One region of the Ralstonia flaminis genome, then DNA from elsewhere that is predicted to be linked to it. Evidence: predicted binding sites of a transcription regulator. Region 1 holds the regulator's gene; each other region holds the start of a gene.
What was found. Region 1 encodes LexA, which represses DNA repair genes until DNA is damaged. Its sites were predicted from a motif close to ACTGTATNNNNATACAGT; they were not measured.
Positions count from the first base shown of each region.

Region 2: the regulator LexA is predicted to act here: its motif matches at 3,615-3,632, upstream of imuA (translesion DNA synthesis-associated protein ImuA).
Region 3: the regulator LexA is predicted to act here: its motif matches at 3,600-3,617, upstream of recA (recombinase RecA).

Region 1 covers NZ_CATZLL010000004.1:242,362-247,871, forward strand. Annotated here, with positions in the region: gene rplI (50S ribosomal protein L9) at 1-80, opposite strand, end outside; gene rpsR (30S ribosomal protein S18) at 106-384, opposite strand; gene priB (primosomal replication protein N) at 397-723, opposite strand; gene rpsF (30S ribosomal protein S6) at 765-1,133, opposite strand; gene R2N11_RS08025 (asparaginase) at 1,227-2,231, opposite strand; gene R2N11_RS08030 (ferredoxin--NADP reductase) at 2,357-3,133, opposite strand; gene lexA (transcriptional repressor LexA) at 3,377-4,030, shown strand; gene R2N11_RS08040 (hypothetical protein) at 4,151-4,333, shown strand; gene R2N11_RS08045 (cupin) at 4,657-4,968, opposite strand; gene R2N11_RS08050 (dipeptidase) at 4,985-5,510, opposite strand, start outside.
Region 2 covers NZ_CATZLL010000013.1:84,404-89,913, reverse strand. Annotated here, with positions in the region: gene R2N11_RS19195 (error-prone DNA polymerase) at 1-1,130, opposite strand, end outside; gene R2N11_RS19190 (Y-family DNA polymerase) at 1,138-2,712, opposite strand; gene imuA (translesion DNA synthesis-associated protein ImuA) at 2,645-3,589, opposite strand; gene R2N11_RS19180 (hypothetical protein) at 3,737-3,922, shown strand; gene dbpA (ATP-dependent RNA helicase DbpA) at 3,937-5,334, shown strand; gene R2N11_RS19170 (hypothetical protein) at 5,364-5,510, opposite strand, start outside.
Region 3 covers NZ_CATZLL010000018.1:21,918-27,427, reverse strand. Annotated here, with positions in the region: gene sucC (ADP-forming succinate--CoA ligase subunit beta) at 1-829, opposite strand, end outside; gene R2N11_RS22940 (DUF2889 domain-containing protein) at 896-1,522, opposite strand; gene recX (recombination regulator RecX) at 1,810-2,289, opposite strand; gene recA (recombinase RecA) at 2,386-3,447, opposite strand; gene R2N11_RS22925 (response regulator) at 3,727-4,434, shown strand; gene R2N11_RS22920 (sensor histidine kinase) at 4,427-5,510, shown strand, end outside.

The DNA of each region.
Region 1 (5,510 bases):
CGGGCGTAACCGTCCTTCACACGCACCACGTCGCCCAGGTTACCCAGGTTGATGACTTTTTCCAGCAGAATGACTTGCATCGTTTGTTCTCCTTATCCGCGCCGATTACTTCTTGTGCTGATCGGTGTACGGCATCAGCGCGAGGAAACGCGCACGCTTGATGGCCGTATCGAGCTGGCGCTGATAGATCGCGCGCGTGCCGGTCAGGCGGGCCGGAGTGATCTTACCGTTCTCGCCGATGAAGTCCTTGAGCAGATCGACATCCTTGTAGTCGATTTGCTCAACGCCTGCCACGGTGAAGCGGCAGAACTTCTTGCGCTTGAACAGCGGGTTTTGCTGCTGGAAGCGCTTCTTGTTCTTCGCGTCGCGCTGCTTCTTGTTCATGAATGCCATGATTCAATCCTTTACGAATACGTTACATCCGGAGATGTGAAAGACCAGTGTCTTGCTGCTGCGGTGCTTGCGAGCCAGGAATCCGACGCAATCCAAGACGGTGCCCGGTGCGATGCGGTCCAGAACGGAGGCCATCTTGCCAGCGCCCAGCGCTTCGATCGAAAACTCGACCTGTCGCGCCGTTTGCGCTTCCATCGCCTGCCCGCTGTAGGTCAACAGGCAATTGACGATGGGCACGCCGGCTGGGGTGTATCGCATCACCTCGCGCTCGACCAATGTGGCGACGAGCTGCAGGCGGTTGATGGCGTTGTCCCCGGGGTTTCCGTCCATGCTCGCGGCGCGTGATCAAACGTACGCCGCACCGCGCGGCATTAGGCGGCCTGTTCAGTCTGAGCGGCGGCCTTCTTGGCCTCTTCGCGTGCCACTTCCTTCATCATCGGCGACGGAGCCGTTTCAGCCTTCTTGGTCTGAACGATGAGGTGACGCAGCACGGCGTCGTTGAACTTGAACGCGTGCTCGAGCTCAGCCAGGGTTTCCTTGCCGCACTCGATGTTCATGCACACGTAGTGGGCCTTAGCCAGCTTCTGGATCATGTAGGCCAGTTGACGACGGCCCCAATCCTCGACGCGATGCACTTGGCCGCCTTGCGTGGTGACCGTGCTCTTGTAGCGCTCGATCATCGCAGGCACTTGCTCGCTCTGGTCCGGATGGACGATGAAGACGATTTCGTAATGACGCATTGACGCTCCTTGTGGATTAAGCCGCCCGGGCGTCACACTCCGGTGCAGCAAGGTTGGTTAGCCTGCCATTATACGCAGGCTTTGACGATTTTTTCAATACCGATCAATGACTTGCTGTAGGGAGGCAGCTTCTGCCTGGGCACGCCCGGCCGCGAGAAGCAGCATCAGTAGTACGCGCGCCTTATACGGATTGAGCGTGCCCGTGGAGGCCCAGCCCTGCCCATTGGGTTGCGCGGGCACGACGCCGGCGCCGGTACGTGTCGAACGCAGCACAAACACGCCTTGCTGGCTGGCGCGCTCCAGTGCAGTCTCGAGATTTGTGTGGATGGAGCCCGCGCCAGTCGCCGCGATTACCAGCCCCTTCACGCCAGCCGCCACAAGCGCATCGACCAGTCGCGCATCCGGTTGCGCGTAGCTTGCCAGCACCTCCACCCATGGCCATTGGCCCGCCTGCGGCATGGGCAGCATGTCGGCCGAGGCCGGGCGCTGGGTCGCACGCGAGAACTGCACCTGCGTGTCGAGGACAAAGCCCACCGGACCATTATCCGGCGAGACAAACGCCTCCACCGCGTAGGTGTGTCCTTTCTGCACATCACGTGCCGCGTGCACGCGCTGATTGAGCGCCACCAATACACCGCGCCCGCGCGAGGCCGGACTGGCAGCCAGTCGCACAGCATTCAGCAGGTTCAGCGGGCCATCCGCCGACAGCGAGGTCGACGGCCGCATCGCTGCAGTCACAACGATGGGCGCGTCTGTCTGCTGCGTCAGGTGCAACAGCATGGCCGTCTCTTCGAGCGTGTCCGTGCCGTGCGTGATGACCACACCATCCACGCGCTCGACGTCGATCCAGTGGCGGATGCGCGCGACCAGTTTCTCCCACACATCAAAGGTCAGGTCCTTGCTGTCAATCTGAGCGACCTGCTCGGCACGCACATTGGCAATGCGCTCCAGCCCAAGTTTGCTGGCCGCAAGCAATTGATCGATGGGTACGGCGCCGGCACGGTAGCGGGCAGCCGAGCCCGCATCATCGGCGGACCCGGCGATCGTGCCACCGGTAGCGAGGATGGCAATGGTAGGCAAGGACATCGTTGTGGACATGCGTGGTGAGCAAGGCGCGCATTGTATCCGCGCGTCCCGCCTTTGCCGACGCGGGATTGCCCTTGGGCAAGCGCCAAAGCAAAACGCCGGCACTCAGGCCGGCGTCTGCAACAGAAGAGCGGTGCTTACTTCTCGACGAAAGCGCGCTCGATCACATAGTCACCGGCCTCGCCCATGCGCGGCGAAATCTTGAAGCCACGCGCATCAAGCAGCTTGCAGGTGTCATCCAGCATGGCCGGGCTGCCACAAATCATGGCGCGATCGACGGCCGGGTCCAGCGGCGGCAGCCCGATGTCGGCAGACAGCTTGCCGTTGTCCACGAGATCGGTCAGGCGGCCCATGTTGCGGAACGGCTCGCGCGTGACGGTCGGGTAGTAAATCAACTTCTCACGCACTTGGTCACCGAAGAATTCGTTGTTCGGCAACTCGCTGGTGATGAAGTCGGCATAGGCCAATTCGCTCACCTGGCGCACGCCGTGCAGCAGCACGACTTTTTCGAAGCGCTCGTAGGTGTCCGGGTCTTGGATGATGCTCATGAACGGCGCCAGGCCAGTGCCGGTACCGAATAGGTACAGATTCTTGCCGGGCAGCAGATCATCCAACACGAGCGTGCCGACCGGCTTCTTGCTCACCAGCAGCTTGTCGCCGACTTTCAGGTGCTGCAGGCGCGAGGTGAGCGGACCGTTCTGGACCTTGATGCTGAAGAATTCCAGATGCTCTTCGTAGTTCGGGCTGGCAATGCTGTAAGCACGCATCAGCGGCTTGCCCTCGACTTCCAGACCAATCATGACGAAGTGGCCGTTATGGAAGCGCAGCGCCTGATCGCGCGTGGTCTTGAAGCTGAACAGGGAGTCGTTCCAGTGATGGACGCTCAGAACGGTCTCTTGGTTGAATGCGGACATGGTGACGTTTGGCCAGCCCAACGAGGCTTTGTGGCAGTGCAAAATACGGTCAAGGCCTTGATTTTATGCGATTCCCCTTCGCAGCGCCTGCATGGATTGCGCATAAGCTTCTAACCAGCCGCACAGGTTTTGACCTGGGTCAGAGGCTGCGGCGCAACCGCGCAACACGTCACAACGAAATCACTTGCGCTTCCCGCATCACTGTATAAAATCACAGCACCTGTTCAGATATACAGTGCACCAATGGCCACCCTCACCGCTCGCCAGCAGCAGATCTACGACCTGATCCGCCAGACGATCCAGCGCACAGGCTTTCCGCCCACCCGCGCCGAGATTGCCGCGGAGTTTGGCTTCTCGTCGCCCAACGCTGCTGAAGAGCACCTTCGGGCGCTGGCGCGCAAGGGCGTGATCGAGCTGACGCCCGGCGCCTCCCGCGGCATCCGGCTGCGCGCGACGGGCACGGATGCGAGTCAGCACCAGTTTTCGCTGCCATCGATGGGGTTGATGCAATTGACGTTGCCGCTGGTGGGCCGTGTGGCTGCTGGTAGTCCAATCCTGGCCGCTGAGCATATTGATCGGCAATACCAGGTCGATCCGTCACTGTTCTCCGCCCAACCGGACTTCCTGCTGAAAGTGCGTGGCATGAGCATGCGCGATGCCGGCATTCTCGATGGCGACCTGCTAGCCGTGCAGCGCGCGACCGAGGCCACCAACGGCAAGATTGTCGTGGCACGCCTGGGGGACGACGTTACGGTCAAGCGCTTCCAGCGCAAGGGCCGTCATGTGGAGCTGATCGCCGAGAACCCTGAGTTCGAGCCAATCCACGTCGACCTGGATCGCGACGAATTTCACCTGGAGGGCTTGGCTGTCGGCCTGATCCGGCCAGCCGCCCCGTAAGTCTCAGGCGCGCACGCGCCGTTTTCCCCTTGTTGTTTTGCCTTACCCGGAGGTGAGCCGTTGGCTCGCCGGGGCGGCGTCTTGCCGCCCGCTTTTTCACCCGAACTCACGAGGTCTGCCATGCGACTCGGATCGATGTCTTCCCGCCGCCCGGTGCATCCGGTGCCCTTCCGCCAAACCCAGGGAGTACGCATCTATCAAGGGGAGCAGCGCCGCACGATGGTCGGCAGCATGGCCGCGATCTGCCGCATGCTGGACGCAATTCCGGCGGCGGCCCTCCCAGCGGGTGCCGAGCGTTGTTGACACCAATGCGTCACGGCGCGACTCGGATCAGGGCATACCCCAATGCTGCCGCCGCAACTGATTTCATACACTGGCCGGGCCCTGAGGACAGGGCTTTCTTCAACTGATTTTCGGCCCGCCATTTGTGCGGGCTGTTTTTTCAGTCCGCATGTTGCTGCAGCGCCACATCCGAGGATGTTCCGCCGGCAAAACGGACGTTTACCCGGATTTTGTTTGGCGTACGTGACAGTAGTATTGCTAATGCCCTCAGGGGCAATTGAGATCGCTGAATTCGAAGCCCGCTAATTGCGGGCTTTTTTTTGCGTCGCAACTTGCTGGCTCGGCTAGACGCTACCGGCCTTCTCGACAACAAGGATGCGCGCGGCACCGCGTGGGTGGGCCACATGCTCACACCCCATGCCGGCGAAAAAAATATCGCCCGGCTCCAATACAGCAACCAACTCCGCACCACCCTCTCGATAGTGCATGTCGACGGTACCGTCGAGCACCACGAAGACCTCCTCGCCATCGTTCACGTGCCAGCGATAGGGCTGATCGGTCCAATGCAGGCGCGTGGTGATGCCGCCCATATTGGCAATGTCGAGCGCACCCCAGGCACGCTCGGCGGTAAACGACTTGGCGCGGATGATCTTCATGGCGATCGTGCGACGTTTATTGCATCGACGGCAGGTTGCCGATGCGCACTAGCATCTCGGTGAACATCTGCATATCCAGGTCGAGATCCGGCACCTCCTTGTACTCGTTGGCGTTGTGCGCGGTGTACTTCTTGCCGGGCATGGCCGGGCCAAAGTTGATGGCGTTCGGCATCAGCTTGGCCGTGGTGCTGCCGGCGGTCGGCACCGGCTTGGCGTCCAGGCCGGTCGTGTCGCCGTAGATGTTGAGCAGCGTCGACAGCCAGGCCCCCTTCGGATCACGTGCCATCCAGTTGCCCTGGTCGTGGTTGATCTCCAGGGCGACATGGTTGGCGTTGGCCCATGCATTGATCTTGCCGGCGATCTCGCCGCGCAGCGCCTCGGGCGTCTTGCCGCGCGGCATGCGCACGTTGGCGGTCACCTCCACGCGGCCGTTCTTGTCGCCGATCACGGTGGGCGAGATGGTGAGCGGGCCCATGAAGTCGTCTTTGTAGGCGAGGCCCATAGTGCTGCCGAGGTAGTCGGTGCCGTAGAGGTCGGTCAGG
Region 2 (5,510 bases), on a different contig from region 1:
GTGATCCCCAGGCAGTAGCACACCGCCGAATTGGCCGCCGAGCCGCGCCCCTGACAGAGAATGTCTTTCGTGCGGGCAAACTTCACCACGTCGTAGACGGTCAGGAAGAACGGTTCGTAGCCCAGATCGGCAATCAGGTCGAGCTCCATGCTGATCTGCTTGAGCACCTTCTCGGGCACGCCATGTGGGTAGCGCCGCTTGGCACCGGCGTGGACCTCGGCGAGCAGGTACTCGGCGGGTGTCATGCCCTCTGGCACAACCTCGCTCGGGTATTCATATTCGATTTCATCGAGCGAGAACTGACACAAGCCGGCCAACTCGACAGTGCGCTGCAAGGCGCGGGCACCACGCTCGCCCTGGTAGAGAAACGCAAGCTGCATACGCGTACGCATGGCCTGCTCAGCGCTGGGTGCCAACTCCAGCCCGCACTCGGCAATCGGCTTGGATAAACGAATGGCTGTCAGCACATCGTGTAATGGCTTGCGCTGCCGCGTGTGCATCTGCACGCCGCCGGTGGCAACCATGGGTACATCGATCTGCTCGGAGACCGCAGCCACCGTGCCGCGATGGCGGTCATCCGCATGACGCAGTGGCAACTCCAGCGCAATCGATAACCGATCGCCAAACACACGCTGACACCACAACGCCTGCATCAGCAAGTGTTGCGGGTCGGCGTCATAGTCAGGCAACAGAATCGCCAGGCAGTCAGGCACACCACGCAGATGGGCCAGCTCGCCCCTGGGCGCAGCCAAGTCATCGGCCTGCAGGCGGTATTCCCCTTTGGGCGCCGCCAGTCGCGCGTGTGTGATGACCTCGCTCAGGTTGCCGTAGCCTTCGATGTTCTGCGCCAGCAGCACCAAGCGCAGCCATGGCTCGCCCTGTGCATTGCGCACGGTAAAGCGGCTGCCGATGATGAGTTTGAAGTCCTGCTCCTTAGCCGCCACGAGCGCACGCGCGGTGCCGGCCACGGAGCATTCGTCGGTCAACGCCAAGGCCTGATAGCCGTATTGCTTGGCGCGCTCCACCAGTTCTTTGGGATGCGACGCGCCGGTCAGGAACGTGAAGTTGCTGATGCAATGCAACTCGGCATAGTCAGGCAGGCCGATAGGAAGTGATGCGGTTGTCGCCATGACACGCTTAGCCGAACAGGCCGTGCAGATACCAGCGGGCGTCTTCCTCGCTGGCCGATGCAGAAACACGCTCGCGGTAGACCCAGTAGCGCACGGCTTCCTCGCCTTCTGCGATGAAGTAGTCGCGCTTGATGAGAGCATCGTCCCACCAGCCGGATTCAATGCGCTCGGGCAAGGACACCAGCCGCAATGGTCCACGGTAATACGGATAGTGCTGGCGCGTCAGCAGCGGGATGGGCTTCTCCAACAGCCACAGCGGCCGCTCGGGCTGCTGCGCGTGCCATTGCGCCAGCGCTAGACGCACAGCGGCGCGGCTGTGCGCGGTGGTGGCGGCGTTCACCTCCACCCAGTGGTTGGCGCGCTCGGGGCGGTGATCAGCGCACGGCTGTGGGTGGCGCACGTTGCCCGCACCTAGCCGGGCGATGAGCGTGTCGATCAGGCGAGCTGCATCTTCTGCACGGCCACCGGGCTCGGGGAACAAGGATTCGGTGGGCGGAGCCAGCGGTGTTGCGTCTGTCACCGTCAAACGTAGCTCGACCACCGGAGCGATCAGCGTGAGCCGGTGCACGCGCTCGTGCAGCACGCGTGACAGATGCGCCAGCGTGCGGACCGGCTGCGCCAGTGCGATCTCCACCGGCGTGGAGGACACGGCATCGTCACTGCCCCGGCCGCGCCGTCGCTCGTGCTCCAGCGTGAGCCGGTAGGTCTTGGCACCCAGTTGATGCGCCGACAGCCAGCCGACCAGTTGCAGCAGCAGTTGCTCAGATGCGGCCAGCACACCTTCGGCGCTGTCGATGCGACCGGGCAACTCCAACGGCACATCAAAGCGCAGCGGTGCAGCAAACCATGTGAAGCTCTCGTGCCCATCGCCATAGGCCGCATCAAGCGTATCGACCAGCAGCGGCCCACAGCGGCGGCGCAGGCCCGCACGTGGCAGCGCTCGCAAATCGGCCAGCCTGCGGCAACCGAGGCCCTCAAGCCAGTCCGGGCGTGTCAGGCGAACCACGGCATCGATCGACAATGCATCCAGCAGGGTCGACATGCGCTCCAGTCGCACCGCCCGCCGTACGCCACCGTGCAGGCCGCCTGAAGTTGCTGTGCGATGCCCGCGCAACGATCGCGTGCTCGCCAGCCATGCGGCACCGCGTGCCGTCGGTCCGGCGCCGAGCACCGGCACGGCACCCAGCCGGTACGCACAATACTTCACAGCCCGACACAGCGCGCGATGCCCACCGAACAGGCGCAGGCTTGCCTCCACCTCCAGCAGCACGGTCGCCTCGTCAGCCACATCCAGTGTCACGTGCGGTGTGAATGCCAGCAGCGCCAGCGCCAGCGATTGCATCAGCCGCGCCTCGGCCGCTAAGTCGCGCTCAAGCTGTACGGCGTGCGGCACCAGCGCCTGCGCGCCCGCCCGGCGCAGGCCTACGTGCACGCCTTCTCGCACCGCCAGACGGTTGGCCGACACCACGCGCTCCTGCTCCAGCACTAACACCGGCAGGGGCAGTGCGGCCGGATCAGACCACCGGGGTCGAAGCGCGTCCAGCGGCAGCCGGGGCAGATGCACCGCGATCCAGAACGGCATGATCAGAAGCATCCGACAATGCATCGAACGCAGAAGAAGACGACAGCGCAGCCAACAGCGACGCGGTGGCCGGGTCCATGGTGAATGGCTCGGCAGGTTGTATTGGCAACGAACGAACGGAAGCGCGTCCCGCCTGCAGCGGATCCGCCAACGGCAGCAGCAACGGCGTGTCCCGCAGCGGCCCGCGCCGCTTGTGAAAGAGGATGGACAACGCATCGCCACCCGCCGGCACCAACCCAAGGCGCAGCACCGCAGGCGATGACTCCCGCAGCGCCTGGGTCGGCCGGAACACCCAGATGGCGCTCTCGCCTGCCTGTGCCAGCACCTGCAGCCGGCGCAGTGCTCCAGGGCGCGCCTGGTTCAGCCAGATCAGCACGCCACCGAATGCCTGGCTGCGCACGACCTGCTCGGCCGCCCACAGCAGGTCTGCGGGCTTGTCGGCGCGCACCCAGACGATCTGTTCAGGAGAGAAGTCCCAGCCGACCAGCCGTACTGCGTTGGGCAGATGTGGGGGGCCAACCAGAGCAATCCGTCCACCATTCGGCCCTGCTCCCGTGCATAGCGTGGACAGAGCCGGGCGCAGCAGGCGACATTCGCCAATGCCGGGTTGGGGGCACAGCAGTTCAGTCAGCCCGCCAAGCGGCCAGCCGCCACTGGGCAACTCGGTGTTCAGCGCGTCATAACCGGTGGCCAGGACGCGCCCGTTGGCCCGTGCCAGACTGCCTGCACGCCACAGCGCCGGATGTAGCGTCTCGGGCGCTGGTACTATCCGGGCTCTTTGCGCAGACTGGCGCGACCCGTACACCGCCGGCCCAGTGGCGGTGAGGCGTTCCGCCACACCTTCGGCGGGAAAAAGAGACGGGGACGACGCAAACATGGGAGGCGCAAGGCAAGCTGCGAATACTGTATGGATATACAGTATCACAACTTCTGCTCTGCGCTAGCCTGTTTCTAAACGTCCTTGTCGCCGCCCCGCCCTTCCTCGCCACCAACGGTGCGCAACCGAACTCACCCGGAGAAAACCGTGTTCACTTGCAAAAACCAGAGCTGCGGCACGCAGTGGGAACTGTCCGACGTCGTCATCAAGGACGAAGGCCAGGGACCGCTGTTCCGCTGCACGCTCTGTGGCGCACGAAATTACGTCGAGCGTTTCGAAGCCGACGACGGCACGGTCGTCTACGAGCAAATCGAAGGCCGGCCGCTCAATTGACCCGACGCAACGATATGACCACCGAACCGACCGCCACGCCCTTCAGCACCCTTGTGCTCTCCCCCGCCGTGCTCGCGAACCTCGCGCAGCTCGGTTACAACGACATGACGCCGATCCAGGCAGCGAGCCTGCCAATCACGCTTGCTGGCCACGACCTGATCGCGCAGGCGAAGACCGGTAGCGGCAAGACCGCGGCGTTCTCACTCCCGCTGCTCGCGCGGCTCGACGCACGCCGCTTTGATGTGCAAGCGATGGTGCTCTGCCCGACGCGCGAACTCGCCGATCAGGTCACGCAGGAAATCCGCCGCCTCGCGCGCGCCGAAGAGAACGTGAAGGTGCTGACGCTCTGCGGCGGCACGCCGATGCGCCCGCAAGCGGAGAGCCTCGAGCACGGCGCGCATATCGTCGTCGGCACGCCGGGGCGCATCATGGACCATCTCGAACGCGGCAACCTCGTGCTCGGCGCGCTGAAGACGCTCGTGCTCGACGAAGCGGACCGGATGCTCGACATGGGCTTCTTCGACGATATCGCAACGGTCGTACGCCAGTGCCCGACCGACCGGCAGACGCTGCTGTTCTCGGCCACTTACCCGGACGGGATTGCCAAACTGTGTCGGCAGATCCTGCGCAATCCGAAAGAGGTGAAACTCGAAGAGCGCCACGACGACAGCAAGATCCGCCAGCGCTTCTATGAGGTGACCGATAACGAGCGGCTGCATGCGGTCGGGCGGTTGCTCAAGCACTATCGGCCGGTCAGCACGCTCGCGTTCTGCAACACGAAGCAGCAATGCCGCGACCTGCTCGACGTGCTGCGTGCGCAGGGCATCCACGCACTTGCGCTGCATGGCGAACTGGAGCAGCGCGAGCGCGATCAGGTGCTGATCCAGTTCGCGAACCGCAGTTGCTCAGTGCTCGTCGCAACCGACGTCGCCGCGCGCGGGCTCGACATCGCGCAGCTCGAAGCGGTGATCAACGTTGACGTCACGCCCGATCCCGAAGTGCACGTGCACCGGATCGGCCGCACAGGCCGCGCCGATCAGGACGGCTGGGCGCTGAGCCTGGCGAGCATGGATGAGATGGGGCGTGTCGGCAACATCGAGGAGGTGCTCGGGCGCGAGGTCGAATGGCATAAGCTCGCCGAACTCGACACCGGCAGCGACGCACCACTGCTGCCGCCAATGGAGACGCTGCAGATTCTCGGCGGACGCAAGGACAAGATCCGCCCCGGCGACGTACTTGGCGCGCTGACCGGCGACGCGGGCTTTCGCGGCGACCAGATCGGCAAGATCAACGTGACCGAATTCTCAACCTACGTTGCGGTTGAGCGGGGCATCGCACGCGACGCGCTGCGCAAGCTCAACGGCGGCATGGTGAAAGGCAAGAAGGTCAGAGTTCGGCTGATGGACGAATGACGCCGGCGGCCGTCCTCAAGGCTGCACTGTCAGTGCTTGGCCGGCGCCTTGCACAGCCCCTGGTTGTAGAGGATGGCCTTGCCGGTAGCCGCGTAGTTGTCGGCATCGCACGGCGGCAAGAAGCTTGAGCTGTCGCCCTGCATGCGCACGGCAACGGTATCGGACAACGCCGCCAG
Region 3 (5,510 bases), on a different contig from region 1:
TGATGGTGTCCATCGTGGCCATGGCCAGGCCGGCGCCGTTCACCAGGCAGCCGATGTTGCCGTCGAGCGAGATGTAGGCCAGGTCAAACTTGGAGGCTTCGATTTCGGCCGGATCTTCTTCATCCAGATCGCGGTAAGCGACGATTTCCGGGTGACGGAACAGCGCGTTCGAGTCGAAGTTGAACTTGGCGTCCAGGGCGATGACCTTGCCGTCGCCGGTCAGGATCAGCGGGTTGATTTCAGCTTGCGAAGCGTCGGTTTCCCAGAATGCCTTGTACAGGCCTTGCAGGGCTTGGCGGGCTTGCGCGATCGAAGCATCCGGCACGCCGATCTTGCGGGCGATGTCGTCAGCGTCAGCGTCGGTCAGGCCGGTCGACGGTTCGATGATCAGCGTGTGGATCTTTTCCGGGTGCGATTCAGCGACTTCTTCGATGTCCATGCCGCCTTCGCTCGAGGCCATCAGCGCGACCTTCTGCGACACACGGTCCACCACCAGCGACACGTACAGTTCCTTCTTGATGTCCGCGCCTTCTTCGATCAGCAGGCGCTTGACCAGCTTGCCTTCCGGGCCAGTCTGGTGCGTCACCAGGGTCATGCCCAGGATGCTGCTGGCGTATTCCTTGACCTGGTCCATGCTCTTGGCAACCTTCACGCCGCCGCCCTTGCCACGGCCGCCCGCATGAATCTGTGCCTTCACGACCCACACCGGGCCGCCCAGGGTTTCAGCAGCCTTGGTGGCTTCTTCGACCGAGAAGGCCGGAATGCCGCGCGGAACCGGCACATTGTATTTGCGCAGGATTTCCTTGCCTTGGTACTCATGGATATTCATGCGTGTTTCCTTTGCTAGGCAGAGTGAGTGTGATGAGTGTTGAAAACGCGAGCAGTGCGGCGCCCTTCAGGACGAGGGCTCTGGCGACGGCTCGGTGCGTGGCGGTTGGATCTTGGCTTCGGGCTGGTAGGCATACCAGCGCGGATAGTGCTTGCGGACCACCTCGCCCTCAAGATGCAGGGCATGGCAGCCATGGAGTTGATATGGCGGTTTTTCGCCGGGCTCGATCGGTCGGAGGTCGTTGGAGTTGTCGCGCACCGGAAAGACATCGCCCGCAAACGCCTGGATGGCGGCGGTCGGCAGCACGCCGCACAGCTCGGTCAGGTGCGTACAGCCCGCCACGCCGCCTAGTCTCTCACGCGAGGCCTTTCGAAAACCCTTCATCAGGTTCAGGCCGATGAGCTTGCGATAGGCTGGGCCAATTGTGTCGCAGTGTGTGGGATACGGCACCCAGTCGGAGCACGCTTCGGCGTCGACGACGTTCATGCGGGTATCGATGGTCACGCGCAGCCACAGGTCATGCAGCGGCTGGCCTTCGGGGCGGACGCCGCCGCTGGCCAACGGGATATCGCGAGGCTTGGTGTCGGTCAGGCGCGCTTCGATGTCCCACAGACCGTCTTCCCGCAAATAGGCTTCCACCGTGATGGCACGGCGGTGGCGCATGACGCGCGGGACGGGAGCAGACAGAGGCATGGACCAGACAGACCGATAGGACCGATGAAGGCGGCGCACGCGGATCTCGCGCATCGCCTACGGGACGTATGTAGCAGCGCATCAGCCACCACACACGAACACAACCGCCTCGCCACCGAAGTAGCAGACGGTATCAAAGCCATGGATTTTAACACGTCGTTACGACTGTACTGCGTCGTATGCTGCAATGCGGTGCCGGAAGGGTTGCAACGACCGATCAGGGTGCAACCCCTTGGATCGGCACGCAAACGGATTGTCCGCGCAAATTGTTGGGAGATCGCCGACGTTCAGTCGGATTCGTCACCTTCGCCCAGCAATTCGTCTGCGCCCGAGATGATGCGCGAGACTACCGAACGGGAGAATCCGCGCGCCATCATGTAGCGGACTTGCTTGGCGCGTTCGGCCAGATTGGCCGGTGGGCGGCCGAAGCGCTTGTCCCAGAGTGCCTTGGCTCGTGCCACCTCGGTACCTTGCAGTTGGGCCTTCACCTCGCCCAGCGTTTCTTCGCCGAGCTGATGCGTTTTCAGTTCCTGCATCAACCGGGCTGTGCCATAGCGGCCAGCGCGTCGGTGCACCACGCTTTCCGCGAAGCGCGCATTGGACAGCCAGTTCTCACCCTCCAACCAATCCAGCAGCGCGTCCACCTCCTCTGCAGATTCGGCGTGCGGCGCCAGCTTGCGGCGCAGTTCGGCACGGCTATGCTCGCGCCGGGACAAATAGCCCAGCGCGCGCGCCTTGAGTGATAGCGGTTGACGCGGCAACGGCATGTGGTTTCACGCCCCAAAGAAAAACGCCCGCCGTTGGGGGACGGCAGGCGTATGAAGCTCGATAAAGCCGCCGATCTGCGCCGGCGGCCAACCCAATTACTCTTCCTCAACCTCGACTGCGGCCGCCACGACGGCGCTCATCGGGGTCACGCCCAGCGCTTCGCGGACCTTGTTCTCGATGTCGCGGGCCAGGTCGGGGTTCTCGCGCAGGTATTCGCGGCAGTTGTCACGGCCCTGGCCGATGCGCTCGCCGCCGTAGCTGTACCAGGCGCCGGACTTCTCAACAATCTTGGCCTCAACGCCCAGGTCGATGATCTCGCCCTCGCGCGACACGCCCTGGCCGTAGAGGATGTCGAAGATGGCTTCACGGAACGGCGGCGCCACCTTGTTCTTGACGACCTTGACCTTGGTTTCGTTGCCGACCACGTCGTCGCCCTTCTTGATCGAGCCAATGCGGCGGATATCCAAACGCACCGAAGCATAGAACTTAAGCGCGTTACCGCCCGTGGTGGTTTCAGGCGAGCCGAACATCACACCAATCTTCATGCGGATCTGGTTGATGAAGATCACCATGCAGTTGGTCTTCTTGATCGTGCCGGTGAGCTTGCGCAGCGCCTGACTCATCAGACGGGCTTGCAGGCCGGGCAGCGCATCGCCCATTTCGCCTTCGATTTCAGCCTTGGGCACCAGGGCAGCCACCGAGTCGATCACGATCAGGTCGACCGAGCCCGAACGCACCAGCGCGTCGGCAATTTCCAGGGCCTGTTCACCCGTGTCCGGCTGGGAGATCAGCAGGTCCGGCACGCTCACGCCGATCTTGTCAGCGTAAGTGACGTCAAGCGCATGTTCCGCGTCGATAAAGGCGCAGGTGCCGCCCAGCTTCTGCATCTCGGCAACCACCTGCAGTGTCAGCGTGGTCTTACCGGACGATTCCGGACCGTAGATCTCAATCACGCGGCCGCGCGGCAGACCACCAACGCCCAGCGCCACGTCCAGCCCCAGCGAGCCCGTGGACACGACCTGGACCGGCTCTACCTCGGCATCGCCCATCTTCATGATGGAGCCCTTGCCGAACTGCTTTTCGATCTGCGCGAGTGCGGCAGCCAGCGCCTTCTGCTTTTCTGCGCTCATCGTGGCTGCCTTCTTGCCGTCTTCCATGGTCGTCCTTCGTGCGATTTGGTGTATAAATGGGCCGCAAGGGCCGATGATTCCTGCGTTTGTTCGCAACAGCAATCAGCTGCACGGCCTGACGCTGGAACCAATCTTGATACTTTAGCGCCGCCAAGACTACAGCACCGCGAATTCGGAGTACTGTATAAAAAACCAGTGGTTTTGACAAGTCTCCAGCGCAGCGATTGCGCAACAACACGCGTGTAAACAATGTAGCGGGCGGGATGGGCGAGCCAGACCCTTGCCCAGCATCGCGGGGAGACACGCATGCGCATCCTGATAGCCGAAGACGACGCCACCCTGGCCGACGGGCTGACCCGTTCGCTGCGCCAGGCCGGCTATGCCGTCGACCGGGCAGAAGACGGGGCCGCCGCCGATGCGGCGCTTGCCACACAGACGGCCCAGACCTATGACCTCCTGATCCTCGACGTGGGGCTGCCGCGCCTGTCGGGGCTGGAGGTGCTCAGACGCCTGCGCTCGCGCGGGGCCATGCTGCCGGTGCTGATCCTAACCGCCGCAGATAGCGTGGAAGACCGCGTCAAGGGCCTGGACCTGGGCGCAGACGACTATATGGCCAAGCCCTTCGCCCTGTCCGAGCTGGAGGCACGCGTGCGTGCGCTGGTACGACGCGGCACCGGCGGCGGCGCCACGCTCGTCCGGCACGGCCCCCTGGCGTTCGACCAGGTTGGCCGCATCGCCTATATCCATGACCAGATGATCGACCTGTCAGCGCGTGAGATCGGGCTGCTGGAAATCCTGCTGGCGCGCGCGGGCCGGCTGGTGTCGAAGGAGCAGTTGGTCGACCACCTGTGCGGCTGGGGCGAAGAAGTCAGCAACAACGCCATCGAGGTGTACGTCCACCGCTTGCGCAAGAAGATCGAGGTGGATGGCATCCGCATTGCCACCGTACGCGGACTGGGCTATTGCCTGGAGCGCGCCGCCACCCCCGCCAACCCTGCTGCTGCCCATGGCTGATCGGCTGGCCTGGCCGTGGCGTCGCCACCGGATACCGCGCGCACCGCGTACCAGCGCTGCACCCCAGGCCGACGACCGCGACCTCGCCGATACCCTCCCCCATCTCGAAGACGACGCCACCGGGCCCGTCGCGCGATCGCTGTTTGGCGAGATTCTCGACTGGATGCTCGCGCCACTGTTGCTGCTCTGGCCGATGAGCATTGCGGTGACGTACCTCGTGGCCAAGTCGATTGCGAATGCGCCGTACGACCGCGCGCTGGAATCGAGCGCCATCGTACTCAGCCAGCAGTTGCGTGAGGTGAACGGACGCGTGACGCTGCAGTTGCCGATCTCCGCGCGCGAGATCCTGCGCGCCGACGAGACCGACAACATCTATTACCAGGTGCTCGGCGAGAGCGGCGAGTTCGTCTCGGGCGATCGCGATCTGCCGCTGCCTCCTGAGGAAGACGCCAACGCCGGTGGTCTCGTGCAGCTGCGCGACGACCACATCCATGGCGCAGAGATCCGTGTGGCGTATACGTTTGTGCAGCGCCCCGGCATGACCGGCGGCAAACCCGCGTTGGTGCAAGTGGCCGAAACGCTCGACAAGCGTGCGCAACTGGCCAACGAAATCATCAAGGGCGTGATCCTGCCGCAGTTCGTGATCCTGCCGCTGGCGGTCATTCTGGTGTGGTTCGGGCTCACACGCGGGCTGGCACCGCTCAATGCGATCCAGGAGCGCATCCGCGCACGCAACCCGGGGGATACCAGCCCCATTGACGAAGGCGCCGCCCCGCAGGAGCTGACGCCACTGGTGGCATCGTTCAACGACCTGCTCGGGCGGCTGGAGCAATCGGTGCAGACGCAGAAGCGTTTCATTGCCGATGCCGCACACCAGATGAAGACGCCGCTGGCCGGCCTGCGCATGCAGGCGGAACTCGCGCAGCGTGAACAGTCGCCCGACGAGCTGCGCCGCACGCTAGCCCACATCGCCGACAGCTCGGACCGGACGGCGCACCTTGTCAAGCAATTGCTCTCGCTGGCGCGCATGGAGAACATGGGCGCAACCGACGGCATGGTGCCGCTCGATATCTGCG